DNA from 2 places in the Anoxybacillus sp. ST4 genome. Region 2 is predicted to be linked to the other one. Evidence: predicted binding sites of a transcription regulator. Region 2 holds the regulator's gene; the other holds the start of a gene.
What was found. The regulator CtsR, encoded in region 2, represses protease genes until heat stress. The targets are predictions, from matches to a motif close to ATGGTCAATAAAGGTCAAACA.
Positions count from the first base shown of each region.

Region 1: the regulator CtsR is predicted to act here: its motif matches at 13,178-13,198, upstream of K1I44_RS08475 (ATP-dependent Clp protease ATP-binding subunit).

Region 1 is NZ_JAHZOE010000010.1:65,734-81,686, reverse strand. It holds partial or broken gene K1I44_RS08535 (hypothetical protein) at 1-296, shown strand, start outside; gene K1I44_RS08530 (DUF6254 family protein) at 343-456, opposite strand; gene K1I44_RS08525 (methyl-accepting chemotaxis protein) at 563-2,176, shown strand; gene K1I44_RS08520 (hypothetical protein) at 2,187-2,636, opposite strand; gene K1I44_RS08515 (YkvI family membrane protein) at 2,679-3,674, opposite strand; gene K1I44_RS08510 (FixH family protein) at 3,741-4,115, opposite strand; gene K1I44_RS08505 (YncE family protein) at 4,205-5,179, shown strand; gene K1I44_RS08500 (response regulator transcription factor) at 5,176-5,853, shown strand; gene K1I44_RS08495 (sensor histidine kinase) at 5,840-7,246, shown strand; gene K1I44_RS08490 (methyl-accepting chemotaxis protein) at 7,284-8,138, shown strand; gene K1I44_RS08485 (DNA cytosine methyltransferase) at 8,273-9,613, shown strand; gene K1I44_RS08480 (MspI family type II restriction endonuclease) at 9,707-10,891, shown strand; gene K1I44_RS08475 (ATP-dependent Clp protease ATP-binding subunit) at 11,033-13,123, opposite strand; gene K1I44_RS08470 (TetR/AcrR family transcriptional regulator) at 13,248-13,898, opposite strand; gene K1I44_RS08465 (ABC transporter permease) at 13,906-14,937, opposite strand; gene K1I44_RS08460 (ABC transporter ATP-binding protein) at 14,934-15,650, opposite strand; lysine riboswitch at 15,812-15,953, shown strand, end outside.
Region 2 is NZ_JAHZOE010000014.1:39,201-55,153, forward strand. It holds gene nusG (transcription termination/antitermination protein NusG) at 1-114, opposite strand, end outside; gene secE (preprotein translocase subunit SecE) at 233-415, opposite strand; gene rpmG (50S ribosomal protein L33) at 447-596, opposite strand; gene sigH (RNA polymerase sporulation sigma factor SigH) at 660-1,310, opposite strand; gene K1I44_RS10025 (NYN domain-containing protein) at 1,378-1,887, opposite strand; gene rlmB (23S rRNA (guanosine(2251)-2'-O)-methyltransferase RlmB) at 1,889-2,626, opposite strand; gene K1I44_RS10035 (Mini-ribonuclease 3) at 2,630-3,055, opposite strand; gene cysS (cysteine--tRNA ligase) at 3,060-4,457, opposite strand; gene cysE (serine O-acetyltransferase) at 4,438-5,103, opposite strand; T-box leader at 5,158-5,380, opposite strand; gene gltX (glutamate--tRNA ligase) at 5,423-6,883, opposite strand; gene ispF (2-C-methyl-D-erythritol 2,4-cyclodiphosphate synthase) at 6,947-7,429, opposite strand; gene ispD (2-C-methyl-D-erythritol 4-phosphate cytidylyltransferase) at 7,429-8,115, opposite strand; gene K1I44_RS10065 (PIN/TRAM domain-containing protein) at 8,135-9,223, opposite strand; gene radA (DNA repair protein RadA) at 9,314-10,708, opposite strand; gene clpC (ATP-dependent protease ATP-binding subunit ClpC) at 10,766-13,198, opposite strand; gene mcsB (protein-arginine kinase McsB) at 13,219-14,283, opposite strand; gene mcsA (protein-arginine kinase activator protein McsA) at 14,276-14,827, opposite strand; gene K1I44_RS10090 (CtsR family transcriptional regulator) at 14,842-15,252, opposite strand; rRNA gene rrf (5S ribosomal RNA) at 15,474-15,590, opposite strand; partial or broken rRNA gene K1I44_RS10100 (23S ribosomal RNA) at 15,908-15,953, opposite strand, start outside.

The DNA of each region.
Region 1 (15,953 bases), on a different contig from region 2:
ACAAGCGAATCGAGCACATCGAACAAACGATGGCCACGAAAGATGACATCATTAGCATTGAACAACGTATGGCCACAAAAGATGACGTCGCAGACATTCCTCTCATTAAACAAGCTGTGCTAGAAACGTTAGAAGCAGTAAATGAAATATCAACGATCAAGCAAAACCTCGCTGAAATGTCCCAAAAACTAGATGATGTCATCGCAACCCAAGCGCGACATGAACTTGCTATTCAGTCGCTTGCGCTTCAGTCACTTATACATGAAAACGAAATTCGTGCGTTAAAAGCAAGATAATGAAACAAAAGGCTGTCACAAACTTCTTTTGGACAGCCTTTTCTATTTATTTTTCCTCTTTTGCTAATTGTTCAAACGACTTCACTTTCCCGTGCGGCTCATTTTGTGCTTGTTTACGAACGGTCCATTGTCGCTCTTTTTGTCTTTTCGATTGAGTCATTCGTCTCACCTCCCTTTTTATCATTTGTTCATTTTCCTTTTTTATGTCTTTTTCATCGTTTGAAAATTGTGTATATTTGAAATAAGGGGAAAAGGGGGAGAGAATCTTGTTACAATCGAAACAAGCGAAAAAAGCACTACAAAAAGTACAACGAGTGGCGAAAGAAGTAAAACGAACGATGCGATTAGACGAACCGCTCGCTCAACAACTCGATTCGTTGCGCGACGTATTAGACCGCCATCTCGAACGCGATGAATATTTCGTCATCGTCGATGAAGACGGAAAAGGTGTTGTGCATACGAACCGTTTGCGCGAAGGAATGGTGTTTGACGACGAAGTAGGAAAAAAATGTGCGAAGACAACTACCCCACTATTGCAGCTGTATAAACGAAATACAGGTGAAGTGCTCATTGATGCGGCATGTCCACTTTTCGAACAAAATGGAAAGCGCTTTAATTTGCGCATGGGACGTCTCATCCATCAGCCGTATATAGAAATGTGGTTTGGCACGATTGTCTTATTGCCCGTTATCGCTCTTTTAATTGTTGCGTTTATGATGCATCTGCCGTTCAAACAAACATTGCTGCTGGCGAGTGCCACCGGTTTGATCGGTTTTCTCGTTTCTTTTTCATTTTACCGTACGATTACAAATCGCCTGCACGCGTGGTATCACGTCACCCGTGCCGTCTCATCCGGACAGCTTCATACCGAAGTGAAGACAGTCGGAAAGCGCAACGCTTTTCATCAAATTGGCTATGAAATTAACAAAGTGATTCTCGGTTTGCGCATGATTTTACAACAAATCGCAAAGGCAACCCACTCCGTTGAACATGTGAGCCACGAACAAAAAGAGGAAGCGAAACGAATTGCCGAGGCGTTCGATGAAGTATCAGCCACCATGGAGACGTTTCGTGAAGGGGCGCAAAAACAAACGACATTTGTCGATGAAGCGAAACAACGCATTCAAACGATGCTTGATTATATGCATACCGTCCAAACAGATATTGAACAAGTCGTCGAACGGGCGCAAACGACATTTCACTCTGCCCAAACAGGATATACCCATATGCAAGCCATTGAACAACAAATGAACGAAACAAAACAACAAATGAACGACACCGCCAAACAAATTCAAACGGTCGCGAAAGAAGCGGATAATCTCATTCAAAAAGTGTCCGCCATTACGGCAATTGCGGAACAAACGAACATGTTAGCGTTAAACGCTTCCATTGAAGCAGCACGAGCAGGAGAAGCTGGAAAAGGATTTGCCGTCGTTGCCTCAGAAGTGCGGAAACTTGCGGAACATACGAACGCTTTCGCACATGAAATTTTATCATCGCTTGCGAATACGTACAATCAACTATCAAGCGTCGCACATGCGGTCACGAAACAAGCGAATACGATCGACGAAACGACCGCTTCCTTAACAAAACTGACCGAAAGCATTGCTTATTTTCAAACGATGTCACATGAGCTAAACGCGTTAAGCCAACGAAACCGAACGCTCATGCAACAAACGACAAAAGAAGGAAACGAACTACACGAAGCGATTGCAGATATTTATATGATCGCCAACGACTTTACAAAAATCGTTCATGAAACAGCAAGCGGGCTGGAACAACAAGCGTCAAGCGTTCATCAACTCGCAAAAGAAGCGGCGATATTGGCGGAGGAAGTGCAACAGCTGAAACAAATTTTACATCGGTTTGGAATAAAATAAAAAAGCGAGCCTAATGCGCATTGGCTCGCTCCTTTTTTGTGTAGTATGCGTACGCCCCCATACCGATCGCTAAAACAAAAAGCAACAAAAACATATACCCTTCTTCTAAACTAGCTACAACGCTACATCCGAAACAAACGAGAAGCGGCGTTTCTAGCCATTGTTCCTTGCTAAATAGCCACCATTCGAACAAACCGATCGTAAACGCCAATACGTACATCGTCCCGCCATGAAGCAAAAATAATGAAAAAACCCCCATCCATAGCGCAATGGCTGCTGGCAATAAAAGAAATGCATCATGCACACGTACACCGCGCTTAAACACGTATATATGAACGATAAGTCCAAAAGAAAAAACAATAAGCGCCCATACATTTGCATCGTACCATTGAATGATGTGGAACGTTTCAAGCGTAAAGAAAACAAGTAAAACGAACATCGCGATGACCGTTTTCCGCATGAATTCACCTCCCCACATTCAATGTACTACACTTCTTTTTTTCTAGCTAGGCATTTTTCGATACAATAGCAAGAAAATAAAAATGATGCTCATATATCCAAATAAAGGATACAATACCGTAAGAAGCGCATCGTATCCGACTAAACTAAACGCATACATCGCCAACAAAAGCGCAACGAGGACAAAGAAAGGCTGGCGAAAAAAAAGAGACAATTTTCGATGCAATCCGAACACCCCCGCAATAAACGAGGTGAAAATTTCCCCATAAATGATGGCAACGTATAACCAGTAAAACGAAGCAAGCGAACGTTTCACCACCTCCGCCATCGGAATGCTGTAAGATGACAACTGTGGCAACAGCGAAAGGGCAACATGGCTGCTAAATAAAATAAACATAAGCAACAGGCCACCAAGCCAGCCACCGAGACGAATCGTTTTTTCATCCTTTACCTCCGTTGCAAGCGGAACGAGAACGGCTTGCGCCATCGCTAAATTAAACGCCACATACGAAAACGGAGAAAAAAAAGCAGCAAGCGGCGGCTTCGTCCATACAACGTCGCTTCCGTTCATCATCGCAATACAGAAGCTAAATATAACCATCATCGGCACGACAATCATATTAACGCTTAAAATGCCGTTTAAGCCAAATAACATCGTCACAAAGGCAAGGATGATCGTGAGCACAAGCCCGACATATGCGGGCATATGAAGCTGTTCTTCAAACACCGCCCCCGCCCCCGACAACATCACCGATGTTACACTAAATAACACAATAAACATAAATATATTGACAAAAAAACCTAATTTCCCAAACAAATAACTATTCAACTGTTCATATGAACGGGCATGAAGCCGAGCGGCCATCGTCATTAAACGCGTCCCGAAAAAAATAAATAGCCCCCCGCTTGCCGCAATCGTTACAAACCCAATTGCACCGTATTGCGTAAAAAATTGCACAATTTCTTTTCCGGTCGCAAATCCAGCTCCAACGACCGTTCCTACATATACAAATGCAATTTGAACCGCCCGCATCCACATACGCTCTCCCCCACTCGTCCATTTTTTCTATATATATGAAAAAAAACGGCGAATATTTTCCGCCGTTTATTCTACAACTACATCAATTTTTGGCATATTATGCATATTTTTTGCCGTCACATGCGCCACAACGGAATACGTTCCTTTCGCTGCGAACGTATAGCGCGCGACATATTTTCCGTCGCCGACATGTTCTCCTTCAATCATTTGTCGGTCTTCTGTGCCATGCTTCCACACTTCAAATTTCACTTCTGATGCGTCGGTTACTTTTTCATCGCCATATGTCACTAAACATGCGAGCTCGACTTCTTGATTAGCCGGAAGCTTTTCTTCGACCGCCATTTTGACGTCTAAATACGCCAACTCTTCTTCTTCCGTATTATTGGCACAACCGGCGACAACAAGCAAAATAAATAAAAACAACAAAGACCATTTTTTCATTTGAATCCCCTTCCGTGTTACAATAGTTTCACAAAATATTCACAACTATTTGCTACAATAGTTTTAAAATACAATGGAGGATTTGTGCGATGCGTGTTCGTTTCTTTTTTTGGCTGATGATCGTGATGTTATTGACGAGCTGCACATCACAAACGTACACCCCAATCAAACGGGATGGGGCGATTATTGGCGTCGTGAATATAAAAGAACAAAGCTTGTCATTTATTGATTATAACACGAAACAGTTAATTACAACATGGCAAGTGAAAAAACCGATCACAAAAGTCGCGATTCTTCCCGACGGCGATACGATCGTTTTATTCGGACAAGACATGGATGAAATAATCGCCTATACGTTATCGACTGGAAGAGAAGCGAGACGATGGAGCGTTGAAAAAGGGGTAACGGATGTGCTTGTCACCGAACGTGACTTGCTCGTCGTCAACGAAAAAAAAGGGACGGTGTCAATCATGACGTTCGATGGAAAAGTGAAAGATGTAATCGCGACCCCGCCGTCCCCTTTTTCAGTAATAGAAGACGACAAACATAACCAATGGATTATTATTCATTTTAAAAATGGCGCGATTTCGTTTATTGACAGGACGACAAAACGAGTGACACGAACGGTCGATACGCTCAATTCTGCCGTCAGCGGCTTCGTCGTTCCTGAAACGAATGAGCTATGGGTTGGCGGGCATGGCAGCGGAACAACGATTCAACAAGAAGCATACATCCATTCGCTTGTCGATGGGCGTCTCATCACACGTGTAAAAGCAGAAACAATGCCAATTCAATTCTCTCAAACGAACGAAGCAATATACGTTCTTTGTCACGGATCGAACATGTTATACGCGTTTGATCGAGACACAAAACGCTTAATTCGCGAGCTGAATATCGGCGCCAATCCGTTTGCGATGACAAAGGCGAAAAACGATCTCGTCATCGCAAGCTACGACAGCAATGAACTACTTTTTGTTGATGAAAAAACATTCAAACAAACAAATACTGTTTCTGTTGGACACGGACCGTTTTACATCTTTTTCCGCGATGCGAAGGAGGAATGAACGTGGCAACGATTTTAATTATTGACGATGAAAAAGAGATGCGTGAATTGCTGCGCCTATATTTAGAGCCAGAAGGATTTACGTGCATCGAAGCAGACGATGGCGAAGAAGGGCTTGCACAATTCGGACGAAGACATGTCGATTTAATTTTACTTGATATTATGATGCCAAAACTTGACGGCTATCGTTTTTGCATGTACGTGCGCGAGCGTTCGCAAGTCCCTATCATTTTTTTAACGGCTCGAAGCGATGAATGGGATCGTGTATATGGGCTTAAAATTGGGGCTGACGACTACATCGTGAAACCGTTTAGCCCGAATGAAGTTGTGGCGCGCGTTCATGCTGTACTCCGGCGAACGAAAGGGGCTGACGCCGCTCTACAATATGAAGCAGGTCCGATCGTTGTCGATGAAAAAGCGCGAAAAGTCACGGTCAACGGAAAACCTGTTCTTTTAACGTTAAAAGAATTTGAACTGCTCATCTTGTTTTTAAAACATCGCGGTCAAGTATTTACGCGTGAACAGCTGTTAGATCGCGTCTGGGGCATTCATTACGTCGGCAGCACGCGCACAGTCGATACGCATATTAAAACGTTGCGCATTAAATTAGGCGACGCTGGGCAACTCATCCAAACGGTATGGGGAGTGGGATATAAATTTGATGAAACAGTTTAATTCTCTTTCCTTACAACAAAAGCTATGGCTAACGATTAGCGCTTTCTTAGTGCTTGCGGTGTTGCTTTTATATACGGTTGCTGTTTATATATATGAAAACATTTATATGTCAAGCGTCGAACAACGTTTGTTGCAAGAAGGAATGAACATCGCAGCAAAATATGAAGGCGGTGCGCTGACGGACTCGTTTCGCGACACTGTTTCCTTCATCAATGACATATCCGACGCAGAAATTGTTCTCGTCAACAATCCGCGTGAATTAAGCGCCTGCTTGCCGTTTGAAGTTGATCATCACTCCATTATTAGCGAAGCAGAACGGCAACAACTACTTGCCGGAAAAACAGTGACAAAAAAAGGATATGAACAAACGTTTGACCGTCAAATTGTCGGCATCATCATTCCGCTATTAGACGAACATCGCCTAATGGGCATTTTATATTTGTACGTTCCGCTCGCGTCCATTGAAGATGTGCTCGAGCGCATTCAAATGTTCGTCATGATCGGCGGTAGCCTTTTTTTATTCATTACTGTATTTGTCGGGCGGAAAATTGCGATGCATTTTACAAAACCGCTGCAACATATGCAACAAGCGGCTTATCGCGTCTCGCAAGGCGATTTTTCCGTCCACGTGAATGTCGAAGCGGAAGATGAAATCGGACAATTAGCGAAGGCGTTCAATCAAATGGCGCATGCGCTCGCCAAAGAAGATGAACGAAAAAAAGAATTTTTAGCGAACGTTTCCCACGAATTGCGCACGCCGTTAAGCTATGTGAAAGGATATAGTGAAGCGCTATTAGACGGCGTCGCGAAAGATGAAGAACAACAAAAAAAATACATGAAGCTCATTCACCGCGAAGCGAGCCGCATGCAACGTCTTGTGCGCGATTTGCTCGATTTGGCGCAATTAGAAGGCACATATCCGCTCGTGCGCACTCCGTTTTCAATCGCACAACTCATAGAAGAAACGATTGAAAAATACGAGCCGCTCTTGCAAGAAAAAGACATCCATCTTTCTCTCGATGTCGACCATGATTTAGTCGTCGATGGCGATCCAGATCGCATCGAACAAGTGTTGCAAAACTTGCTTGATAATGCGTTGCGCTACACCCCTTCTGGCGGCAACATATCTTTACGCACCGTAAACAAACATCCGATGTGCGAGCTCGTTATTTCCGATTCAGGACAAGGAATGTCGAAACAGGACATCGAACGATTAGGCGAACGCTTTTTCCGCACCGACCGCTCCCGCTCGCGCGAACATGGCGGCACAGGGCTTGGCATTGCAATTGTTAAGCAAATTGTAAAACTACACGGGGGATCGGTTCGCTTTGAAAGCGAACTAGGGAAAGGAACGACTGTGTACGTTCAATTGCCGTTATATCATGAATCATAGTACAATGTATGTATGATAAGTTAAAGGAGGCAAACAAATGAAAGTGAGTTCCATCCCGATCGATTTAGAGCGTCTATTTGAATCGATGTGCCGCTCGTTCGCGGTCATTTTATTTCGCCCGGATACGACAGTATTATGGGCAAACGATGCGTTTCTTCAAGCGATGGGCTACACGGAGCAACAATTGCTCGGTTTATCCCACCGTCAATTTTGTCTTCCAGAATACGCAAACAGCTACGAGTATACACAATTTTGGGATCGCCTAAAAAACAAACAGCCGTTTTACGGCACGGTGCAACGCGTCACACGCGACGGCAAACATATATGGCTTGAGGCGCTCTACGCTCCGGTATTAGACGAACAAGGGCAAGTGCAAGCGATCTTTAAACTCGCCACCGACGTTACCGACCGCCACCAGACGCTAAATGAAGAGTTTGCGAGTTTACTTGAAGAAATGAACGCGAGCACGAGCGATATTCAACAAACGGCCCGCTTAATCAACAATCACGTGAAACAGTTGAGTGAAAAAGCGGAAAAAGTAAGCAAAAGCACAGAGGAAATTCAAGGCGTCATTTCGTTCGTGAAAGACATCGCGATGCAATCAAATTTGCTCGGATTAAACGCTGCGATTGAGGCAGCGCGCGCTGGCGAACACGGTCGCGGCTTTGCGATCGTCGCAGAAGAAGTACGCAAAATGGCAGAAAAAAGCAAACATTCCGCCGAAGACATTTCCGAACAGCTGAATCATATTACAAACTCGGTGTTAGAGATGGTTCATATGCTTCAAGAAGTGGCGGAAAAAATAAATAATAGCGCCGAAGCAATCGACGAACTTCATCAAGTACAGCAACATATGGTGAAAATTACAGACAAACTGACGAAACTCATCTAACTGCCCATTGCGGCAGTTTTTTATTTTTCACGACGTATACAAGCTCTAAACGCTTCGAATAAAAAATAAAGATTTTTTCATTCATATTTGTTAAAATGAACTTGATAGAGATTTTAATAAATGGAGGAGGTTTTATGTATACAAGTATCGATTTATTTGCAGGACCTGGCGGATTAGCAACTGGTTTTATGTGGAGTGGAATAAAACCTTTAATTGCAGTTGAAATGAGTTATTGGACAGTTCAAACGTATAGTGCTTCTCACGATGCTGAAATTTTTGATTTAGAAAGTTTCCTATCTGGTACGATGGAAAATCCAGAGAAGTTTTTTAGAAAAAGTGAACGTACCCTTCTCATCTATGGAGACATTAATAAAGTTTCCAATGACCTTATTTCAAAAATTCTTAAACAACGTTTTGGTGTGGATTCGGTAGATATTGTAACAGGAGGGGCTCCGTGCGAAAGTTTTTCTATGGCTGGGAAGAGAGAAGATGGAGATGAACGAGACGATTTGTTTTTAAATATTTTGCGTATCGCTCGCCATGTGAAAAGCAAAATGGTTCTTTTTGAGAATGTAAAAGGACTATTATCAAAACGTTCAAATGGTAAATCTGTATTCAAAAATATTTGCGATGAATTTGAATCAACTGCTTATGATACGTCCTTTTGTTTAGCTAGCCGTGATCCCCATCAAATTCTTCTAACAGCAAGCCATTACGGTGTCCCTCAAAATCGAGAACGCATTTTTTTAGTTGGGATTAATCGCAACTACAATGCGACTTTTCGATACCCACTCCCAACTCACGGACCTAATCGAATGTTTCCTTATGTTACCGTAGGAGATGCTTTATTAGACTTACCTGAAGTTCGCCCAGGTGAAGAGGTAACAGAGTATACATTCAATTTGTCAGATCACACACTTAGCGAACAAAGACGTGATTTTTTACTTAAAATGCGTGGAGTTACACTAAGTGTTCCAAAGCACTTAGCATTCCATGAAAATTCATTAACTTCACACAAAGCAGTAAATCATCGTGAGAAAATGGTTAAACGTATGGAACTTATACATCAAGGTGAAAATATGAAAACTGCTGCTGAACGTTTGATTTCAGAAAACAGAGAAGACTTAAGACGAGAACTTTTTCCGAACAAGTTATATGGCGCAAGAAACAGGAGATTAAGGGAAGATACCCCAAGTTTTACGGTCACATCCCATTGTCTAGATGAAATGATACACCCATTTCAGCATCGAGGGTTAACTCCAAGAGAAGCTGCGAGACTTCAAAGTTTTCCTGATTGGTATATTTTTGAAGGACCTTTTGTAAAGTTCCATTCCGATCCGGAACAAGATCGATATGAACAGATCGGTGATGCTATTCCTCCGCTACTAGCTTATGCTTTAGGACAAGAAGTAGTAAATACGTTAAACATGATCTATAACCAAATGGAAAACAATATTGAATACATTATATGTTAAAGGAGTAGGACAAGTTCCTGCTCTTTTTTTATAAGTAAATTTGTGGTAAGATAAAATACAGAACAATCTAATCTGTACAGGGAGTGACGAGACTTGGAACAAGAAAATCGCCACAAACAAGAACATGGTGAAAAAAACAAAAAAAATCTTCAGTCACTAATCGAAACATACACTCGAGAAGGACATATTGCTGAAAATATATCACCTTATAAAACGGGTTATCCCAATTTTGATAAAAAACAATTTAAATTAGACCATCTTATTACCTTCCGTGATGGCGAAGTTTGGGGAATACATACTACGTCAACCATTCGAACAGATCGTGCAAAACAAATTCAATGGGATTCTTACCATATTAAAGAAATAAACCAACATGTGAACAAAGTATACTTAGTTTTTCCTGAAGGGCTTGATCATTATAACAAAAATCAAGCGCTAAGTTATCAAAAAAAAATTAGGGAGAAAAAAATGTATACAGCCATTGATGATGTTTTAAGTTTAAGTGAGCTTGAACAACGCTTAGAATCAAAAAGTTTAGAAAATGAACACATTGGAAAAAGAAAAGCAACGGAAGGAAAAAACTTCGAAAAGCGACTAGTATCTATACTAAACCACTCGTCCAACATAGAAAAATGGAATCAATCAAGTTCAACAGAAGATGGTTATTTTTATCCAACATTTCAACAAATCATGAGTTTAATAGGTTTATCAAGAGACGAGAAAATACGGGAAATAGAGGCAACTGATAAAATTCCTAGACTCGAAACGGGTGGACAACCAAAAACAGATATTCTACTTACCATTACGACAGATAGACGTTCGGAAGAAATATTCACATTTAGTTGCAAACGCTCAAGTGCGAAGTATGTTTCAATCCATGAATACACAGCAGAAAGTTTTATAGAGGTATTAGATATAAAAGATAAAAAATTACAAGAAGCTTTCCTAAAGTTACAAGAAGTCGGAGGCTTTACCGAACTAAAAAAACGATATGATGATCTTTATAAAGTGATGGAGAAAGAACTTCCCATTCTAAATAAAAAATTAGCGGAATGGGCTTATGCTGGAATTGGTGGATACGGGGATCCAAAGATTCACTGGGCAAATTATATCATTGTTTTCAAAAATGATACAAAAACACTTGAAATGGAAAAAATAGATGTTTATATTGCGAATATATTACAAAATGTAGAAGGACAAATGGGGACTTCTTTTCAATGGACTTATCCATCTAAGAAAAAAGGCAAAGCAATACAACTAAAAGGAAAGATTACTTGACTTTTATTTCAAAAAAACAAAGACTGCTTTACTTCAATGAAAAATATACAATATACGAATGAACAAAGCTTATTCTTAACTTGTGCATAGTCGATAAGAGACAAGGTGTCCACATGATTTTTGGGACACCTTCGTCTTGTTTTATTCATCTCTTTCATGTTTCACAACGATGCGGTCGTCTTCTACATCAATGTGGATTGTACGTACGTTTTCTTCATCGAGCAACACGTCGGCAATTTGATCTTCGACATGTTCTTGAATGACGCGGCGGAGTGGACGAGCGCCAAATGTCGGATGGTAGCCAAGTTCAGCTAATTTTTCTTTCGCTTTGTCGCTAATAGTCATCGTGACGTGTTGTTCCGAAAGTGTACGTTGCAATTCATAAAGCATAAGGTCAACAATTTGCAACATATGTGCTTTTTCAAGCGGTTTAAATTCGATGATCGCATCGAGACGGTTTAAAAATTCCGGTTTAAAGTATAGGCTGAGGCGTTGAAGCAAGTCGCCTTCCACGTTTGTACCAGCGTTTGATGTCATAATGATGACTGTATCTTTAAAGCTGACGGTGCGACCTTGGCTATCTGTTAAACGACCGTCTTCTAAAATTTGCAAAAACATATGTTGCACATCCGGATGCGCTTTTTCCATTTCATCAAGCAAGATGATGCTGTAAGGATTGCGGCGCACTTTTTCCGTCAATTGACCAGCTTCCTCATGACCAATGTAACCAGGAGGTGCACCGATCAGTTTGGCGACCGCATGTTTTTCCATATATTCGCTCATATCTAAGCGAATCATCGCCTCTTTAGAGCCAAACAATTGTTCAGCAAGCGTCTTTGACAATTCTGTTTTACCAACGCCAGTCGGACCGACGAATAAAAACGAACCGATCGGACGGTTTTTCGCTTTTAAGCCGGCGCGACTTCTGCGGATCGCTTTAGCGATTTTTTTCACCGCTTCTTCTTGACCGATCACTTTTTTCGCTAAGTTTTCTTCTAAATGTTTCATTTTTGCTTGTTCATCCGCTTGTAATTTGCCGACCGGAATGCCCGTTTTTTCTTCAATGATTTGTTGAATGTGCATGACATCAACAATAGGTTGTTCTGCTTGTCCGTTTTGTTGTAGTTGTTTTTCAAGCTGCAATTCTTCTGTGCGCAATTTGGCTGCGAGTTCGTAATTTTCTTCTTGTGCCGCTTGTTCTTTCTCTTTTCTTATTTGTTCAAGACGTTGTTCGATCGCTTCTTTATTTGTCGGCATCGCTTTTAAGCTTACTTTAGAGCCAGCCTCATCTAACAAGTCAATCGCCTTATCAGGAAGGAAGCGGTCTTGAATGTAGCGATGCGACAATGTGACGCATGCTTGAATCGCTTCATCTGTGTATTTTACTTGATGGAATTGTTCATATTTTGGCTGAATGCCTTTTAAAATGTTGATCGCTTGTTCAATTGTCGGTTCATGAACGACGACCGGTTGGAAGCGGCGTTCAAGCGCAGCATCTTTTTCAATTTGACGATATTCTTTTAACGTTGTTGCGCCGATGATTTGCAATTCTCCGCGGGCAAGCGTCGGTTTTAATATGTTGCTTGCATCCATCGAGCCTTCTGCTGATCCGGCACCGACAAGTAAATGAATTTCATCGATGAATAAAATGACGTTTTTCCGTTGTTGCAATTCAGCAATGAGTTGTTTCATTCGCTCTTCAAATTGACCGCGAATGCCTGTGTTTGCGACTAAGGAAGCGACGTCAAGCACGTACACTTCTTTGTTTAATAATTTTGTTGGAACAGATCCTTCGACGATTTTAAGCGCTAATCCTTCGACGATCGCCGTTTTACCAACGCCCGGTTCACCAATTAACACCGGATTGTTTTTATTGCGACGATTTAAAATTTCAATGACGCGTTCAATTTCTTTATCGCGTCCGATGACGGGATCAATGAGTCCTGCTTTCGCTAATTGCGTTAAGTTTCGACCGAATTGATCAAGCAATCCGTTTCGTTTCGGTTGTTGTTCTTGTTGTTGGACATGGGAAACGGCTTCGTTAGTCAGCGGTGCGAAGAAGTCGGAGAACAATTGATCGAAACGATCGAAGTGGAATCCTGCTGGCACTTTTAATTGTTGTTTTTGTTTTGCATAGCACGCTTCGCAAAGGTGCAACTGTTGTTTTTCGTTGTTTACTTGCACATGTAAAAAGATGTTTGCTTCATTTTGTTTACATACTTGGCACATCATAGGCACCAACCTCCTTTTGACTTTGACTATATTTGACCTTTCTGACTTTATTATAATTTGACCTTTTTTGACTTTCAAGACCTTTTTTTAAAAAAATAAAAAAACATGATAGGAAAATGACCTATCATGCTCGCTTTAGTCCATTCATCAAAAACTGAATCGTCCGCTCCATCTCTCTTTCATCATCCCACGGGTAGTCGGGCATGAGAAGAAAACGAGTGAGTAAAAATCCCGCAATTGTTGTAATCGTCAAGCGAATAATCGTCTCCGGCGGGAGTTGGGCGAGCTCCCCTTTTCGTTGAAAATGCTCGACAATTTGTTTAAACTTTTCGTACACATGATTGATAAAAATCGTTTGAAACTGTGCTTTAATGTCATCGTGGAATGACATTTCTTGCCATAACACACGAATCGCAGGCAAATATGTTTTGACAAATTCATACCGATTTTTAAAAACGGCGCGCACAAACTGTTCATAATGTTCATATTCGTTTTCAAATACGTCTTTCACAAACTTTTTCGCTAAAAACGGCGCTACCGATTGAAATAACGTCGGTTTTACGATCGCCAACAACAAATCTTTTTTCGTTTTATAGTGGCGAAAAATCGTCCCTTCTGCCACCCCTGCCCGCTTGGCGATTTCGCTCGTCGACGTCGCTGCATATCCCTTTTCCGCAAACATGTCAATTGCTGCTTGTAAAATGTTCACTTGTTTTTCACTGAACTCGTGTTCATCTGCGTTCAATAAATCAAACAACCATTTTCGTTCGTCCATCATACCCTCACAACTTTCGATATTTCTTTAATGCGAATACATTTAATATCATAAATAAAAGCGAAAAACTAATCAAAACGTACACATCAATCGAAATCGCTTCCCATCCTTTTCCGCGAATCATAATTTCTCTTAACGCATCAGCTCCGTAATATAACGGCATGGCGAAGCTAACGGAACGAAGCCAAGGCTCCATCGTTTCTAAATGAAATAGCCCTGAAAAAAAGACTTGTGGAACGACGACGAGCGGAATAAATTGAATCATTTGCAATTCGTTGTTCGCAAACGAAGATAATAACGTCCCTAACGTGAGCGCCGTCATCGCTAATAAAAACGTAATGAGCAGCACATACAACATCGAACCTTCCATCATCATGTCTAATATATAAATCGCAAACGAAGAAATGAGACTTGCTTGAATCGTTGTAAATATGCCAAAGCCGATGACGTAACCGATCACAATTTCCCATCGCTTTAACGGCGTCGCGAGCAGCCGCTCAAGCGTGCCGCTCGTCCGCTCCCGCAAAAACGACACCCCTGCAATTAAAAAGACGAAAAAGAAAATGAAAAAGCCTATTAATACCGGACCGAAATTATCAAATAACGCCATGTTTTCTGAGCCGTGCATATATACGGTGTCAATCGTGAATGGTTGTTTCATCGGTGGCATAAGCGTTTGCGCTGCTTTTTGCACCGTCATGAGCACCGTTTTGCTGATGGACGGATCGCTTCCTTCGAGCGTCAGACGGAAAGCGGTTTGCTTCATTTCAATAAACGCGTCGATTTGTTGCTCATCTAGTTCGTTCATCGCCTTCGCTTTTGTCATCGTCGTCACATGCGCATCCGCTTCTTTTAATGCGTCTTGAAACGGCTGTGGCACGTTTGCATCAACCGCGATATGCGGTTCATATTGTTCCCCGTTAAACACTAAGTCCATTAAAAACAACACAAACATCGGTGCGACAATCATTAATGCAAGCGTTCGCTTATCGCGAAAAAACTGACGAATAATGCGAACGACAATCGCTTGAATTCTCATGCATATGCCCCCCCAAAATGTAAAAATGCTCGTTCTAACGTCGTTGTGCCTGTTTGTTTCTTCAATTCGTCTGGGCTGCCGACGGCAATTAACCGTCCGTTGCGAATCATCGCAAGACGCATACATTTTTCTGCTTCGTCCATGACGTGCGTCGTTACAACGATCGTCGTTCCGCGTTGACGAATGCGTTCAAGTTCTTCCCAAATCGCTTGCCGAAGAAGCGGATCGATCCCAACGGTCGGCTCATCTAAAATAAGCACTTCTGGCTCGTGGAGAAGGGCGACCGCTAGCGATAGACGTCGCTTCATTCCGCCAGAATATTGATAAACCGCTTTTTTCATATCGTCCGTTAAATTGACAAGCTGCAACACGTCTTCAATGCGCTCTTTTTTCTTCTTCCCTTTTAGTCCATAAATCGATGCGAAAAAGTGTAAATTTTCAAGTGCCGTAAGCTCCCCGTATAACGCATCCGACTGTGCCATAAAGCCGATACGCGCCATTGTTTGCAAATTCGGCATGCGCGCACCGAGCACATGAATCGTTCCTTCTGTCGCCGTATCAATGCCTGCGATCATTTTGACGAGCGTCGTTTTTCCCGCTCCGGATGGACCGAGTATGCCGAAAATTTCTCCGTCATTCACTTCGAGTGATACGTTGTGAATAACTTCTTTTTTATGAAAATGTTTACTCACGCGTTGCAATTGAATCGCCATCATGTTCCCTCGCTTTCATAAAAGTGAGTGAGTACTCACTTTTATTATATACCGTCTATTCCCCAATTGTATATATGTGAGAAAAAATTTTCATTGACGAAAGGAAAAGATTTTTGTACGATAGTAACGTCAATTGCATATGAAATCTTTCTCGTCAACTAAGATGAGATAGAGGTCGCGGCAAATAATAGTAGTTTCATGGAGACGCAGAGACGTCGCTGAAGTGGGATGAAAGGATTTGTCGCCGAAGTTTATAGCGTGCTCTGGCGCTATAAGCTGGGCCTGTGGCCGAATAGGTGCAGG
Region 2 (15,953 bases):
AACACGAAAAATTTTATCTTGCATACCCATCGACTCAACACGCTTCTCTAAGTTCGTTTTTACTTTATTTTCGTAACCTGAGTACGTATGAATAACATACCAATTCTTTTCCATTTGTTGGGACGCTATCGTCCTTCCCTCCCTAAACATATCTTTTTTAGGCAAAATAAAAACCCGTTACCGGGCTTTATTTCTGTTTGTTATCTTTCATTATACCATGGATATACTAGTGCTATTCAAGTATAAAACGAACTAACTCTGAAATTCCTAAATCAACAACTGCAAAAAATACAGTGAAAAATGCAACTGTCGCTAAAACAGTAATCGTATAATTCACTAGTTCTTTTCGTTTCGGCCAGCTAACTTTTTTCATTTCACGAACGACTTCGCGGAAAAATTTCGTTAATTGTTGCATATAAAACCCTCCAACATCTCGGGATCATCAATTACTTCGTTTCACGGTGAAGCGTATGCGTATTGCATGTTTTACAAAACTTTTTCATCTCAAGCCGCTCACTATGTTGAGCAACATTTTTCATTGTTGAATAATTTCTATTTAAACATTGGCTGCATGCTAAAATCACTTTTTTGCGCATACGTTTTCCTCCGACATACTACGTCTTAAAAACTGTATCATACAACTTTTTTTTATGTCAATATTATAAGCTAATTCCTTGAATTTCTATATACTTCTCTAACTTGCGTTTTACGCGTTGCAATGCGTTATCAATCGACTTAACGTGCCGATTAAGCTCTTCGGAAATTTCTTGATACGATCGACCTTCCAAATAAAGAAGGAGCACTTTCCGTTCTAAATCGCTAAGCAGTTCAGTCATCTTTTCTTCAATATGATCGAACTCTTCACGATTAATGATTAACTCTTCAGGATTTGTTATTTTCGTTCCCGAAAGAACGTCCATTAATGTACGGGCAGAATCATCTTCGTAAATCGGCTTGTCCAATGAAACATAGCAATTAAGTGGAATATGTTTTTGGCGCGTAGCCATTTTTATCGCTGTAATCATTTGCCTCGTGATGCACAGCTCGGCAAACGCCTTAAACGACGACTGCTTATCTTCTTTAAAATCTCGGATCGCTTTATATAATCCGATCATTCCTTCTTGTACAATATCTTCGCGATCTGCACCGACTAAAAAATATGAACGTGCTTTCGCTCGGACAAAATTTTTGTACTTATGAATTAAATAATCAAGTGCCTCACTATCACCTTGATGCACAAGTTCTACAATCGTTTCATCTTCTAGTTGTTCATAACGGCTTTGTTGTTTTTCATTTGCATTTGCGCTCACGCCGATCCCCCCGCCCTGCACATGGATAAAAGTATTATACAGTACATTTTTTTACAGGGTCAATCGTTCATTTTTCCCCTCTTCGCCATTTTTCGAAAATTTTTGCGACTTCATCCGTCAGAGGAATTTTTGACATCGGCTTTTTTTGTTGAATATGCTTGACGTTGCTTGAAATATTTCGCTGCACCGCATCCACCTCAATGAGTAGCTCTCGTGCTGATTTGCGCAACGCCCCTTGACCAAAAATCGCCCATTGTTCTGTATAATCTGATGTAGCCACGTATACTTTCGTCCGAACTTTTTGGAGCGACTTCGCCAATTTCTCAATATGTTCATCTGCTGTTTCATTTTCTTTTGTAAAAATGACTTCTACTTGATGATCGACATATTTTTTTGTTGTTCCTTGTACGAGGTGTGCGTCAAAAACAATAATCACTTTACAGCCGGTAAATGCTTGATACTCTGCCATTCTCTCGACAAGTCGATCGCGCGCCAAAGCTAAATCTACATCCCGTAGTTCCCGCAATTCCGGCCAAGCACCGATGATGTTGTAGCCATCAACGATTAAAATATCCATCTTACTCACCTAATGGATGACGTTTTCGATACACCTCATACATTAACAAGCTAGCCGCAACGGAAGCATTTAACGATGTAACATGTCCAACCATCGGCAAGCGAACGAGCACATCGCACTTATCCCGTAATAAACAGCTTATTCCTTTTCCTTCACTACCAATGACTAACGCTAATGGAATCACCCCATCTAGTTGGCGATAATCTTCATTCCCTTTTGCATCCGTTCCGAAAATCCAAACTCCCCGATCTTTCAATTCATCTACTGTTCGTGCTAAGTTCGTGACACGCGCAACAGGGACATGTTCAATCGCACCCGTTGACGCTTTTGCGACGGTTGCGGTCAAACCGACCGAACGACGCTTCGGAATAATAATGCCATGAGCACCTACTGCATCAGCCGTTCGCATAATGGATCCTAAATTGTGTGGATCTTCGAGTTCGTCTAAAATGATAAAAAATGGAGCCTCTCCACGTTCTTCGGCTTTTTTGAACAAGTCATCTACGTCGTAGTATCGATATGCCGCAACTTGCGCAATGACCCCTTGATGATTCCCTTCGCTTAACTGATCCATCTTTTTTTTAGGAACGTATTGCACCGTAATTCCCATCTCTTTAGCAAGCTGGATAATCGGTTGCATTTGGCCGCGTTGGGAACCTTCAGCAATCCATATTTTATTCATCTCGCGTCCAGATTTTAATGCTTCCAATACCGGATTTTTACCGATAATGAGATCCATGCGTTACATCCCCCTTTCCTCATCATTGTGTTGTACATCGAACACCCATTGCATTAATTGATGGAGCCGCTCTTCATTTCCGCTTAAAAAATGGTAGCCAATTAACGCTTCAAACCCTGTACTTTGACGATACGTTTGTACGTCTGTACTTTTCGGAGTGCTCCCAGATTTTGCATTACGTCCACGTCGGACAATGGAAATCTCTTGATCAGATAGTTGATGATGATTTAATAACGATTGCAACACTTTCGCTTGTGCTTTAGCACAAACATATGTTTTTGCTAAGTTGTGTAAATCGTTTGGCTTTACTTTTCCTAAAGCGAGGAGATGATGCCGTACGAATAACTCGTATACGGCATCACCAATGTAAGCTAACGTTAAACCGTTTAACTGTTGAAAATCTTTCATTTTAGGAAACAAATGCAACATCGTTTTATCCTCTTCTCCATCTCGTTCCTTGTGGTGTATCTTCTAAAATGATGTTTTTCGCCTTTAGTTCATCACGAATGCGGTCAGCTAATGCAAAATCGCGATTTTTCCTTGCTTCAATTCGCTGTTGAATGAGCGCTTCAATTTCTTCATCAAGCAATTCATCTTGTTTTAAAGAAAGACCAAGGACATCAAAAAGCTGTTCAAATTGTTGTAAAAACTTTTGAAGAACCGCTTGAGATGTATGCTTCTCCATCAAATATACGTTCGCTTGTTTAGCTAGTTCAAACAAAACGGCGATCCCGTTTGCTGTATTAAAATCATCATCCATTTCGCGAATAAATTCATTTTTTAAATCTTCAATTTTCGTCAGCCATTGTTCATCGTTTGTCGTTAAATTTGTACTGCTTTCTAAACGATGTTTTATATTCGCATACGCTGTCTTTAAACGTTCTAACCCACTTTTTGCACTGTCAAGCAGCGGCTGGCTATAGTTAATTGGATGACGGTAATGAACCGAAAGCATAAAGAAACGCAACACTTGCGGATCAACTTGCTGAATAATGTCATGCACTAAAATAAAGTTTCCAAGCGACTTTGACATTTTTTCGTTATCGATATTAATGTAGCCATTATGCAACCAATATTTCGCAAAAACTTTCCCTGTTAACGCTTCCGATTGAGCAATTTCATTCTCATGGTGCGGGAACGTTAAATCTTGCCCACCAGCATGAATGTCAATCGTATCTCCTAAATATTTACGCGCCATGGCTGAACATTCAATATGCCATCCTGGACGACCTTTCCCCCATGGACTATCCCAGTAAATTTCCCCTTCTTTTGCCGCTTTCCATAACGCAAAATCAAGAGGATCTTCTTTTTTCTCCCCCACTTCAATACGGGCGCCTGATTTTAATTCATCAATCGATTGATGCGATAGTTTCCCGTAATCAGAGAAGCGACGTGTGCGATAATATACGTCACCATCCACTTCGTACGCATATCCTTTTTCGATGAGCTGTTCAATAAATTCAATGATCGTATCAATGTTTTCTGTCACACGAGGATGAACATCTGCCTTTTTGCAACCAAGCGCTGTAATATCTTCAAAATATGCCTCAATAAACCGCTCTGCAATAGTCGGCACGTCTTCTCCTAGTTCTCTTGCTGCTCGAATAAGTTTATCGTCTACATCGGTAAAATTAGAGACGTATTGAACTTCATACCCACGAAATTGTAAGTAGCGTCGAATAGTATCAAATACGATAGCTGGGCGAGCGTTACCAATATGAATATAGTTGTATACTGTCGGGCCGCATACATACATTTTTACTTTATTTGGTTCAATCGGGACAAACGGTTCCTTTTTTCGCGTTAACGTATTATACACTTGAATGCTCATGGTTCACCGTTCCTTTCTTTAGTTCTTCTAATTGTGTTTTTAGTTGCTCGATTTCTGCTTCTAACTCTTTAAAACGATCTGCAATTGGATCCGGTAAATCACAATGATTTAAATCTTTATTGACACGCACTCCATTTTGTACAACGACACGCCCTGGAATACCGACAACCGTTGAGTTTGGTGGTACATCTTTCAACACGACCGAACCGGCCCCAATTTTACTATTCTCCCCAATAGTGATGGAACCAAGCACTTTCGCACCGGTTGCAATTAAGCAGTTATCTTTAATCGTCGGATGACGTTTTCCCTTTTCCTTACCGGTTCCACCGAGTGTGACACCTTGATACACCGTTACGTTATCACCAATTTCGCACGTTTCACCGATGACGACTCCCATGCCGTGATCGATGAAAAAGCGGCGACCAATTTTTGCACCTGGGTGGATTTCAATGCCGGTAAAAAAGCGGCTAATTTGTGAAATAAGGCGAGCTAAAAAGTAAAATTTCCGCTTATAAAGCGCATGTGCAATGCGATGTGCCCAAATCGCATGTAACCCGGAATACGTCAAAATGACTTCTAAATAACTTCTTGCTGCCGGGTCTTGTTCGAAAATCACTTCAATGTCTTCTTTTAAAGTTTTAAACACGTTGTTCCCCCCTTTGTTATCTTCCAAAATAAAAAACGTCTCTGTGTACAATGACACAGAGACGCTTCACTAGCGCGGTTCCACTCTGTTTAGCCAAAAGGCTCACTCTTGCCCTTATAACGGAAGGGAATCCGCTCCATTCTACTGCAGAACGTCTCTGGTTCGAAAGGAGGCTCCGAGGTGCATTTCAAAAGAATCAAGCATAAACCACTTCCAGCCAAGGTGGTTCTCTCTGGCATGCTGCATTCTTTCTACTTCTCCTCTTCAACGCTTTCGTCTATATGACTTATACCTATTTTATTACATAAGCAAAGAAATGTTAACCGATGAGTTTTGCTAATCGGGACATTACCGTTTCTTTTCCGAGCAAACGAATCGCCTCTGGAAGTTCCGGACCGTGCGTTTGTCCTGTTACAGCCACACGAATCGGCATAAACAAGTTTTTCCCTTTTTGTCCTGTCTCTTTTTGTACCGCTTTAATCGCAGCTTTAACTTGCTCACTATTAAACGTCGCAAGCTGTTCGATTTGTTCGTAAAATGCTTTTAATACATGTGGCACTTGTTCACCGGCTAAAACTGCTTTCGCTTCTTCATCATATTCAATATCTTTTTTAAAGAAAAGCTCTGATAGCTCTACAATTTCAGCACCATAGCTCATTTGCTCTTGGTATAACGCAATTAAATCACGAGCCCACTGCTTTTGCTCATTTGTCATTTGTTCTGGCAAGCGCCCAGCCTGAATTAAATGAGGGAGTGACAATTCAACGAGACGATCTAAATCGAGCTTTTTAATATATTGGTTGTTCATCCACGTCAACTTTTGCTTATCAAACATCGATGGAGATTTTGATAAGCGAGAAACATCGAACATACGGATAAGCTCTTCTTTTGTGAAAATCTCCTCTTCTCCTTCTGGTGACCAACCTAATAACGCAAAGAAGTTGAACATCGCTTCTGGCAAATAACCAAGCTCTTTATACTGCGAAACGAATTGAATAATCGATTCATCACGTTTGGACAATTTTTTACGATTTTCATTTACGATTAGCGTCAAATGCGCATATTTTGGTGGCTCCCAACCGAAATATTCATACACCATCAACTGTTTTGGCGTGTTTGATAAATGCTCTTCACCACGGAATACATGTGTAATTTTCATTAAATGGTCATCAATGACGACAGCGAAGTTATACGTTGGGATACCATTTGCTTTCACGATGACCCAATCTCCGATATCTTTTGATTCAAAAGAAACACGGCCGCGCACCATATCTTCAAATTCGTACACTTTCCCTTCCGGCACTTTTAGACGGATCGTGTATGGCTTACCTTCCGCTTCTAGCTGCTGAATTTGTTCTGGCGTTAAGTGACGGCATTTGCCACTATATTGTGGGGCAGCAATGCCAGCTGCTTTTTGTGCCTCACGCTCCTGTTCTAGTTCCTCGGGCGTACAAAAACATTTATAAGCATATCCTTTTTCTAGCAATTCATTTGTATATTGACGATATATGTGCAGACGCTCTGTTTGACGATAAGGTCCGTAGCCTCCATCTTTATCTATAGATTCGTCATATTCAATACCGAGCCATTTCAAATTTTCAAGTTGCGACTGTTCGCCGCCTTCTACATTCCGTTCAATATCTGTATCTTCAATACGAACGATAAATTTTCCACGATGATGGCGAGCGAATAAATAATTAAATAATGCTGTGCGCGCACCGCCAATATGTAAATGACCAGTCGGACTCGGTGCGTAGCGCACCCTTACTTCCTGTGACATGTCATGACCTCCATCTACCTAATTTCTGTACCTCATTGTACCGTAAACCGCCTACAAAATCCATCATTCATTATTCTTTTGTAGTAAAACGACGGCCTGGGCAGCTATTCCTTCTTCTCTTCCTGTAAAACCAAGCTTTTCTGTTGTCGTTGCCTTCACGTTTACTTGTGAAACGTCCCCTTCTAACAACTCAGCAATTCGCTCCTGCATATTTGCAATATACGGTGCCATCTTCGGTTTTTGGGCAATAATTGTACAGTCCACATTAACAAGTTTGTATCCATGTTGGCGCACAATGCTCCATACATGTTGCAAAAGAAGTGCTGAATCGGCATCTTTGTATGCTTCATCTGTGTCGGGAAAATGCTTACCGATATCCCCTTGACCAATAGCCCCTAAACAAGCATCAGCAATCGCATGCAACAATACGTCTGCATCCGAATGTCCGAGCAATCCTTTTTCATACGGAATCGTTACCCCACCAATAATAAGCGGACGCCCTTCAGCAAACTGATGGACATCAAACCCTTGTCCAATTCGATACATCATTGATCTCCTCTCGCACGTAAAATGGCTTCTGCAAATAATAAGTCTTCTTTTGTTGTCAGTTTAATATTCGTATATTCACCTTCGACAATGGCAACTCGATGACCGATCCGCTCGACAAGGCTCGCATCATCTGTCCCGATAAACTGTTCTTCTTTCGCCTGTTCATGGGCATGGCGAATTAACGGCACGGAAAAAGCTTGTGGTGTTTGTACAGCCCACAAGCTCGATCGATCGACCGTTTTTTCAATTTGGCCATCGACCACCTTTTTCATCGTATCTTTTACAGGAACAGCTAACACGGCCGCCCCTGTCTTTTCCGTTACTTGAACGAGTTCATGAATTTTTTTAATTGTAACAAACGGGCGAGCACCATCGTGAATGAGTATGATGCCCGTATCGCCCACCGCTTTTAATCCATTGTAAACACTTTGTTGTCGTTCTTCCCCTCCGGGAACTAGTGATGTCACTTTTTTTATTTCAAAACGATGAAGCAGACGAACAAACTGTTCACGTTCTTGATCATTAACGACCAACACAATGTTTTGGCATAAAACATCCCGTTCAAATACACGTAACGTATGAATGATAACTGGCATTCCTTCAAGATCGATAAATTGTTTGTTCATTCCTGCATTCATTCGTTTGCCTTGACCAGCTGCCGGTATAATGACAGAATAGTTCATTTCCCTATCTCCTAACAGCTCATAATGCTTTTTCGAGTAGTTTTAATTTGGCGAAAATCATTCTTCCTGCTGAAGTTTGTAAGACGCTTGTCACAAGTACATCGACCCGTTTTCCGATATAATCTTTCCCGTCTTCAACAACGATCATCGTTCCGTCATCTAAATAGGCAACACCTTGGTTTTGTTCTTTTCCATCTTTAATCACATGAACATTTAATTCTTCCCCTGGAAGAACGATCGGTTTGACGGCGTTTGCTAAGTCGTTAATGTTTAACACCGGAACATTTTGCAACTCACATACTTTATTTAAGTTAAAATCATTTGTCACGACAACCCCTGACGTAAGTTGCGCCAATTTTACGAGCTTGCTATCAACTTCTTGAATTCCTTCAAAATCACCTTCATATATCTCAACGTTAATGGCTAATTCTTTTTGAATTCGGTTTAAAATATCTAGCCCTCTTCGTCCGCGATTTCTCTTGAGGGCATCAGAAGAATCAGCGATATGTTGTAATTCTTCTAACACAAAGCGCGGAATGACAATCGTCCCTTCCAAGAAACCCGTTTGGCAAATGTCAGCGATCCGTCCGTCAATAATGACACTCGTATCTAAAATTTTTAACGACTTTCCTTTTTTCTCTTCTTCCTCGCTCCCTTTTTTCTTTCCGCTTCTGTTCGTTAAAGAAAATAAGTTCATTAACTCATCTCGCTTTTTGAACCCAACTTGAAAACCTAGGTAACCTAACAATAGCGTAAGAAAAATGGGCAACATCGTATTAACAAAAGGAATTTGAATAGAATTCAACGGAATGACGACTAAAAAGGCAACAATGAGCCCAAAAATGAGACCGAGACTCCCAAACAACAAGTCCGTCACAGGTGCTTTAACTAGCGTTTCTTCCATCCAATGAATGAGTCCAACCACATGATCGACTAACCAAAACGTGAGAAGGAATACGATGATCGCACCAACTGGGGCCGCTACATATGGACTATCGATATAAGGAAGATCGTTAAGGTGCAACAATTTCAACAAAGTAGGAAAGAAAATGATTCCCAGCATTCCCCCAGTAATTAAAAAGGATGCTTGCACAATTCGTTTTAACACGTTTTTTCACCTCCTCTATTACATTATAAACAGTTTCCAATGTTTGAAACCAATATGAGCATCATTTTTAATCATTTTTTAATCGTTTTGTTAAAATATTGGCCGATTTTTCCCTTCTCCTAACGAGTAATACAACGCTTCTTCTACATCGGCCACACCAATGACTTCAACACTTTTTGGCATGTTCCATCCACCGATGTTACTTTTCGGAATAATAATGCGCTGAAAACCAAGCTTAACTGCCTCTTGCACACGCTGTTCAATCCGAGACACGCGGCGAACTTCCCCTGTCAATCCAACTTCCCCAATGACAACATCCGTATGATTTGTCGGTTGATCGCGAAAGCTTGAGGCGATGCTTACAGCGATCGCTAGGTCAATAGCAGGTTCGTCCAGCTTGATGCCACCAGCTACTTTTAAATACGCATCTTGGTTTTGAAGAAGCAAGCCTACCCGTTTTTCTAATACAGCCATCAGCAAAGAAACGCGATTATGATCAATGCCTGTTGCCATGCGACGCGGCGTTCCGAAGCTAGTCGGTGACACTAATGCTTGAATTTCGACTAATACCGGCCTTGTACCTTCCATGGAAGCGACAACGGTAGAGCCGGATGCACCTTTGGAACGCTCTTCTAAAAAAATTTCTGATGGGTTTTTTACTTCTGTGAGTCCTGTTTCTTTCATCTCAAAAATGCCGATTTCATTTGTAGAGCCAAACCGGTTTTTTACCGCCCGTAAAATGCGGTACGTATGATGTCGTTCTCCTTCAAAATATAATACAGTGTCAACCATATGTTCAAGAATGCGCGGTCCTGCAAGTGCCCCTTCTTTCGTCACATGTCCGACAATGAAAATAGCAATTCCTTTCGTTTTAGCTATTCGCATCAGCTCCGCTGTACATTCACGAACTTGTGAGACACTTCCCGGGGCTGATGTAATCTCCGAACGATATATCGTCTGAATCGAGTCAATGACGACAAACGCAGGCTTCATCTCATCCACCGTTTGAATAATATGCTCTAAATTCGTTTCAGATAAAACATATAAATGGTCGGACGTCACATGCAACCGTTCAGCACGAAGCTTCGTTTGTTTGACGGATTCTTCCCCGGAAATATATAGCACAGTATGTTCATCGTTTGCGAGCTGGGCGCAAATTTGCAATAACAATGTCGATTTCCCAATGCCAGGATCGCCCCCGATCAAAACGAGGGAACCGCGAACAATTCCGCCCCCTAACACGCGATTGAACTCTGTAAACTTTGTGTCAATTCTTGGCTCTTGCGTTGTCTCTACCGTAGTAATGGATACAGGTTTAGCTAATACCCCTTCTGTATGCACAAATAACGCACGATGATGGGATTTTACAATTTCCGTTTCCTCAACCATCGCATTCCATGAATGACATCCTGGACATTTCCCCATCCATTTTGCTGTTTCATACCCACAATGTTGACAAACAAATTTCGTTTTCCGTTTAACCATTGCTCCATTCCTTTCACCATGAAAAACAAGGTATGCGCGTAAGCATACCTTGTTTTGTTATTTTACCGGCTCGTTTGTTAGTACAACAAACTGACCTTCTTTTACATCCATGACGACTTTTTGCCCGCTATTAATCGTTCCTTTTAACAATTCTTCAGATAAACGATCTTCGACATGTTTTTGAATTGCTCGGCGCAACGGACGAGCTCCATATTCTAAGTCATATCCTTCTTCCGCTAATTTTTCAATCGCTGCATCTGTTAATTCTAAATCAATTTGTTGTTCCTGTAGTCGTTTTTTCAGTTGTTCGACCATCAATGATACAATTTCTTTTAAATGTTTTTTCTCAAGTGAGTGGAAGACGATGATCTCATCAATTCGGTTTAAAAACTCTGGACGGAATGCCTTTTTCAACTCGTCCATTACTTTTCCCTTCATATCTTTGTACTGCTGGCTCTCATCTTGTACATTAAAACCAACGTATTTATTTCTCTTGAGGGCGTCAGCACCGACGTTTGATGTCATAATGATAATTGTATTTCGGAAATCAACCGTCCGTCCTTTAGAGTCTGTCAAGCGCCCATCTTCTAATACTTGTAACAAAATATTAAACACATCTGGATGCGCTTTTTCGATCTCATCTAATAAAATGACAGAATACGGTTTCCGGCGAACTTTTTCTGTCAATTGTCCGCCTTCCTCATAGCCAACATATCCTGGAGGAGAACCGACAAGGCGTGACGTTGAATGTTTCTCCATATATTCAGACATGTCGATGCGGATCATTGCATCTTCGTCACCAAACATCGCTTCAGCAAGCGCTCTTGCCAACTCTGTCTTTCCTACACCTGTCGGTCCAAGGAAAATAAATGAACCGATTGGGCGCTTCGGATCTTTTAACCCTGCTCGAGCACGACGAACAGCCTTTGCAACAGCTTTAACTGCTTCTTCTTGTCCGATCACACGAGAATGTAAAATTTCCTCTAACTTCAACAACCGCTCTGTTTCTGTTTGAGCCAATTTGGAAACTGGAATTCCGGTCCAACTTGACACGACGGCTGCAATATCTTCTACAGTCACTTCAGAGTTTTCTTGACCTTGCTTTTCTTTCCATGCCCGTTTCGTTTCCTCAAGTTGTTCGCGCAATTTTTGTTCGGCATCTCGCAACGATGCTGCTTTTTCAAATTCTTGACTTTGCACTGCGGCATCTTTTTCTTTACGAATTTCCTCCAGTTTTTGTTCAAGCTCTTTTAAATTTGGTGGTGTCGTGAATGAACGTAAGCGCACTTTCGAACAAGCTTCATCAATTAAATCAATCGCCTTATCTGGTAAAAATCGATCCGAAATGTAACGATCCGAAAGCTTTACTGCCTGCTCAATTGCCTCATCTGAAATAGAAACGCGATGGTGCGCCTCATAACGATCCCGCAATCCTTTTAAAATTTGAATCGATTCCTCAACAGTTGGTTCACCCACATGAATTGGCTGGAAGCGTCTTTCTAACGCCGCATCTTTTTCGATATATTTTCGATATTCATCTAACGTTGTAGCTCCAATGCATTGTAACTCCCCTCGAGCAAGAGAAGGTTTTAAAATATTTGATGCATCAATAGCTCCTTCCGCCCCACCTGCTCCGATGAGCGTATGCAATTCGTCAATAAATAAAATGATGTTGCCAGCTTGACGAATTTCATCCATCACTTTTTTCAAACGATCTTCAAACTCACCCCGATATTTTGTTCCGGCAACGACCGTACCCATGTCAAGCGTCATTACACGCTTATCACGAAGCGTTTCAGGCACTTCATTATTGACGATTTGTTGAGCTAGTCCCTCGGCAATTGCTGTTTTTCCTACACCCGGTTCTCCAATTAAAACAGGATTATTTTTCGTTCTGCGACTTAACACTTCGATAACACGTTGAATTTCTTTACTTCTCCCGATCACAGGGTCTAAACCGCCTTCACGTGCAATCGCTGTTAAATCACGCGCCAAACTATCTAGCGTCGGCGTATTGGCGTGAGCTGTCCCCCCATGATGCCCAGAGGCAGATTCGTTGCTTCCTAGCAGTTGAAGCACTTGTTGACGAGCCTTATTTAAGCTTACACCTAAATTGTTTAAAACACGCGCCGCTACACCTTCTCCTTCACGAATGAGACCGAGTAAAATATGTTCTGTTCCTACATAAGAATGGCCAAGCTTCCTAGCTTCATCCATAGAGAGCTCAATCACCTTTTTGGCACGTGGTGTATAGTGAATCGTTTGCCCTACTTCGTTTCCACGTCCAATCAGTGACTCTACTTCTTTCTGAATTTTGTCTGGCCCTAATCCGAGCGCCATGAGCGCTTTCGCAGCAATCCCTTCGCCCTCCCGAATAAGACCGAGTAAAATGTGCTCTGTCCCAATATTGTTATGTCCTAATCGAACTGCTTCCTCCTGCGCTAATGCTAGCACTTTTTGTGCTCGCTCTGTAAAACGTCCAAACATCATTTTGATCAACCCCCTCTAATTTAACTTAATTGGCATAATCGTTCACGAATGAGCGATGCACGACGAACATCTCGCTCCTGCGGACGCATTGCACCGCCTGCATATTTTTGTAAAAATCCAGGCTGTGTCAAAATCATAAGCTCTGTTAAAATTGTTTTTGGCACGTTTGTAATATATCCTAGATCAATGCCTAATCGCACATCGGATAAACATTGTGCTGCCTCTTTTGAACCGATGATTCGGCTGTTCGTTAAAACACCGTAAGAACGATATACCCTATCTTCTAATTGTATGTTAGAAGTTTTTACTAATGCCTCACGGGCCATTCGCTCTTGCTCAATTAATTGTCGAACAACTCCAGTTAAATCCTCGACAATATCTTCCTCGCTTTTTCCTAATGTAATTTGGTTAGAAACCTGGAAAATATTACCTAACGCCTCACTACCTTCTCCGTACGTACCGCGCACAACTAAACCGAGTTGATTAATTGCTGGAATGATTTGATTCATTTGTTGTGTTAATACAAGTCCTGGTAAATGCATCATGACAGATGCTCGTAATCCCGTCCCGACATTCGTCGGGCAGCTTGTTAAATAGCCGTATTTTTCGTCGTAGGCATAATCTACATGCTGTTCAATCCAATCGTCTAAGGCGCTTGCCATTTTCAATGCTTCTTTTAATTGGAAGCCTGCAAATAAACATTGAATGCGAACATGGTCTTCCTCATTAATCATGATACTAGCTTCTTCTTGTTCAGATAATAAACATGCACCAAACGTGCAATCTTCAGCTAAATGAGGGCTAATTAAATGCTTTTCAACTAATACTCGCTTTTCAATTGATTGTAATTCGTTCATTTTCAATAAGAAAAAAGGTCCGATATGCCCATAGCTTTTTTGCGAAAATAACCGTTCAAATAGTTCAATAATTGCGATTGCTTCTTCGTTTGTAAATACGGTTGGAAACGAATATTGTTTCATATTTCTTGCTAGACGAATTCGACTGCTTAACACAATATCGGAATCTGGCCCTTCTTCACTCATCCATGGGCTAAGAGCGCGCTGAAAAAATAATTGTTTACTCATGTGAAGCGCCCCCTTCTGCCTTTAATTTTGTTTCAAGTTCCCGAATTTGATCACGAGCTTCGGCTGCTTTTTCAAATTGTTCCTTAACAATTAGATCTTGTAACACGTGCTTTAGCTGTCCAATTTGTTTACGGATATATAGTGTGCCGCCGACCCGCTTCGGAATCTTTCCTTCATGAGCCACATGGCCGCCATGTAGTCTTCGAAAAACAGGTGGTAAATAATGAGCAAATGTTTCGTAACAATTCGCACAACCAAAACGTCCAACTTTCACAAACTGAGCATACGTCATTTTACACCGTTCGCATTGTAATATATGCTCGCTATGGAAAGAGGGCGCTTTCTGTTCTTTTAGTGACGCGTCCATATTTAACAGTCCAGCAATTAAATTATTAATTGAAAAAGCGCCTTGATGCGGGAACATAAACATTTCACCTTTTTCATGAGCGCACTGCTCACAAAGATGTATTTCTGTTTTTTCCCCATTCACAATTTTAGTGAAATGAAGCGTTGCTGGTCGCTGATTACACTCTTGGCATATCAAAGTATTCACCCTCTCTACATGTACTTTAACGATGTCAACATCGCTTTCAATATGCGCGCACGCAGTTCATCACGATGAGGAAGATCAATAGATAAAACGGCGCGATCAATAACGCTTAACATCATATTCGCCTCTCGCTCTGAAATTACCTTTTCATCTAGCAATCGTTGAATGATATGTTCGCCGTGCGTTTGGCTAATTCGCTCTTGAACAAGTGACAGTAGATGATCAATAAGTTGAGAAGCGCTCTGGGCTTTCACTTTCATAATGCGAATATAACCACCACCGCCACGCTTGCTTTCAACAATATATCCTCTCTCTAGTGTAAAACGTGTATTGATGACATAGTTAATTTGCGAAGGAACACACTGAAATTTGTCTGCAATTTCACTTCGTTTAATCTCAACGATATCTTTTCCGCTCATATTTAGCACTTGTTTTAAATATTGCTCAATGACATCAGAGATATTCCTCACATAATCCCTCCTCTGCCAGTTGACTTTGACTATATTTGACTTTAACTTTAATATATACGGAATTCTTCAAAAATGCAAGGATTCCCTTCCTACACTACTATATATTTTACCCATTGCATTCGTTCAATAAAACAAAAAGACCAAGACTAAATTTGTCTTGGTCTTTTCTTGCCCGGCAACGTCCTACTCTCGCAGGCGGTGTCCCGCCAACTACCATCGGCGCTGGAGAGCTTAACTTCCGTGTTCGGGATGGGAACGGGTGTGACCTCTCCGCCATCGTCACCGAGCAAACATATAGAAGGATGATTCCTTCAAAACTAGATAACAGGTTAGCCTACGCTTTTCTTGATGTCTAGCTTCGAACTAACATCCTCCTACGCCTTCGCTTTTTCCGTTCGACGTGCAAGCACGTCTTCGTCAAAAGCTCTCGGCTCCGTCGGACGTTTCCTTGGCTTCGCCAAGGACCGTTCTCAGCTTTTCTTGCTGTCTAGCTTCGGCTCCTAGCCCCTCGAATCGCTTCAGTCCTGCTGTGGCGGCAACAGCCTCCTCGCAGGCCTTTCGCGTTCTTCGTGGCTGAACAGTCGCCTACGCTTTTCTTGTGTGCTTAGTTAAGTCCTCGATCGATTAGTATCCGTCAGCTACACGTGTCG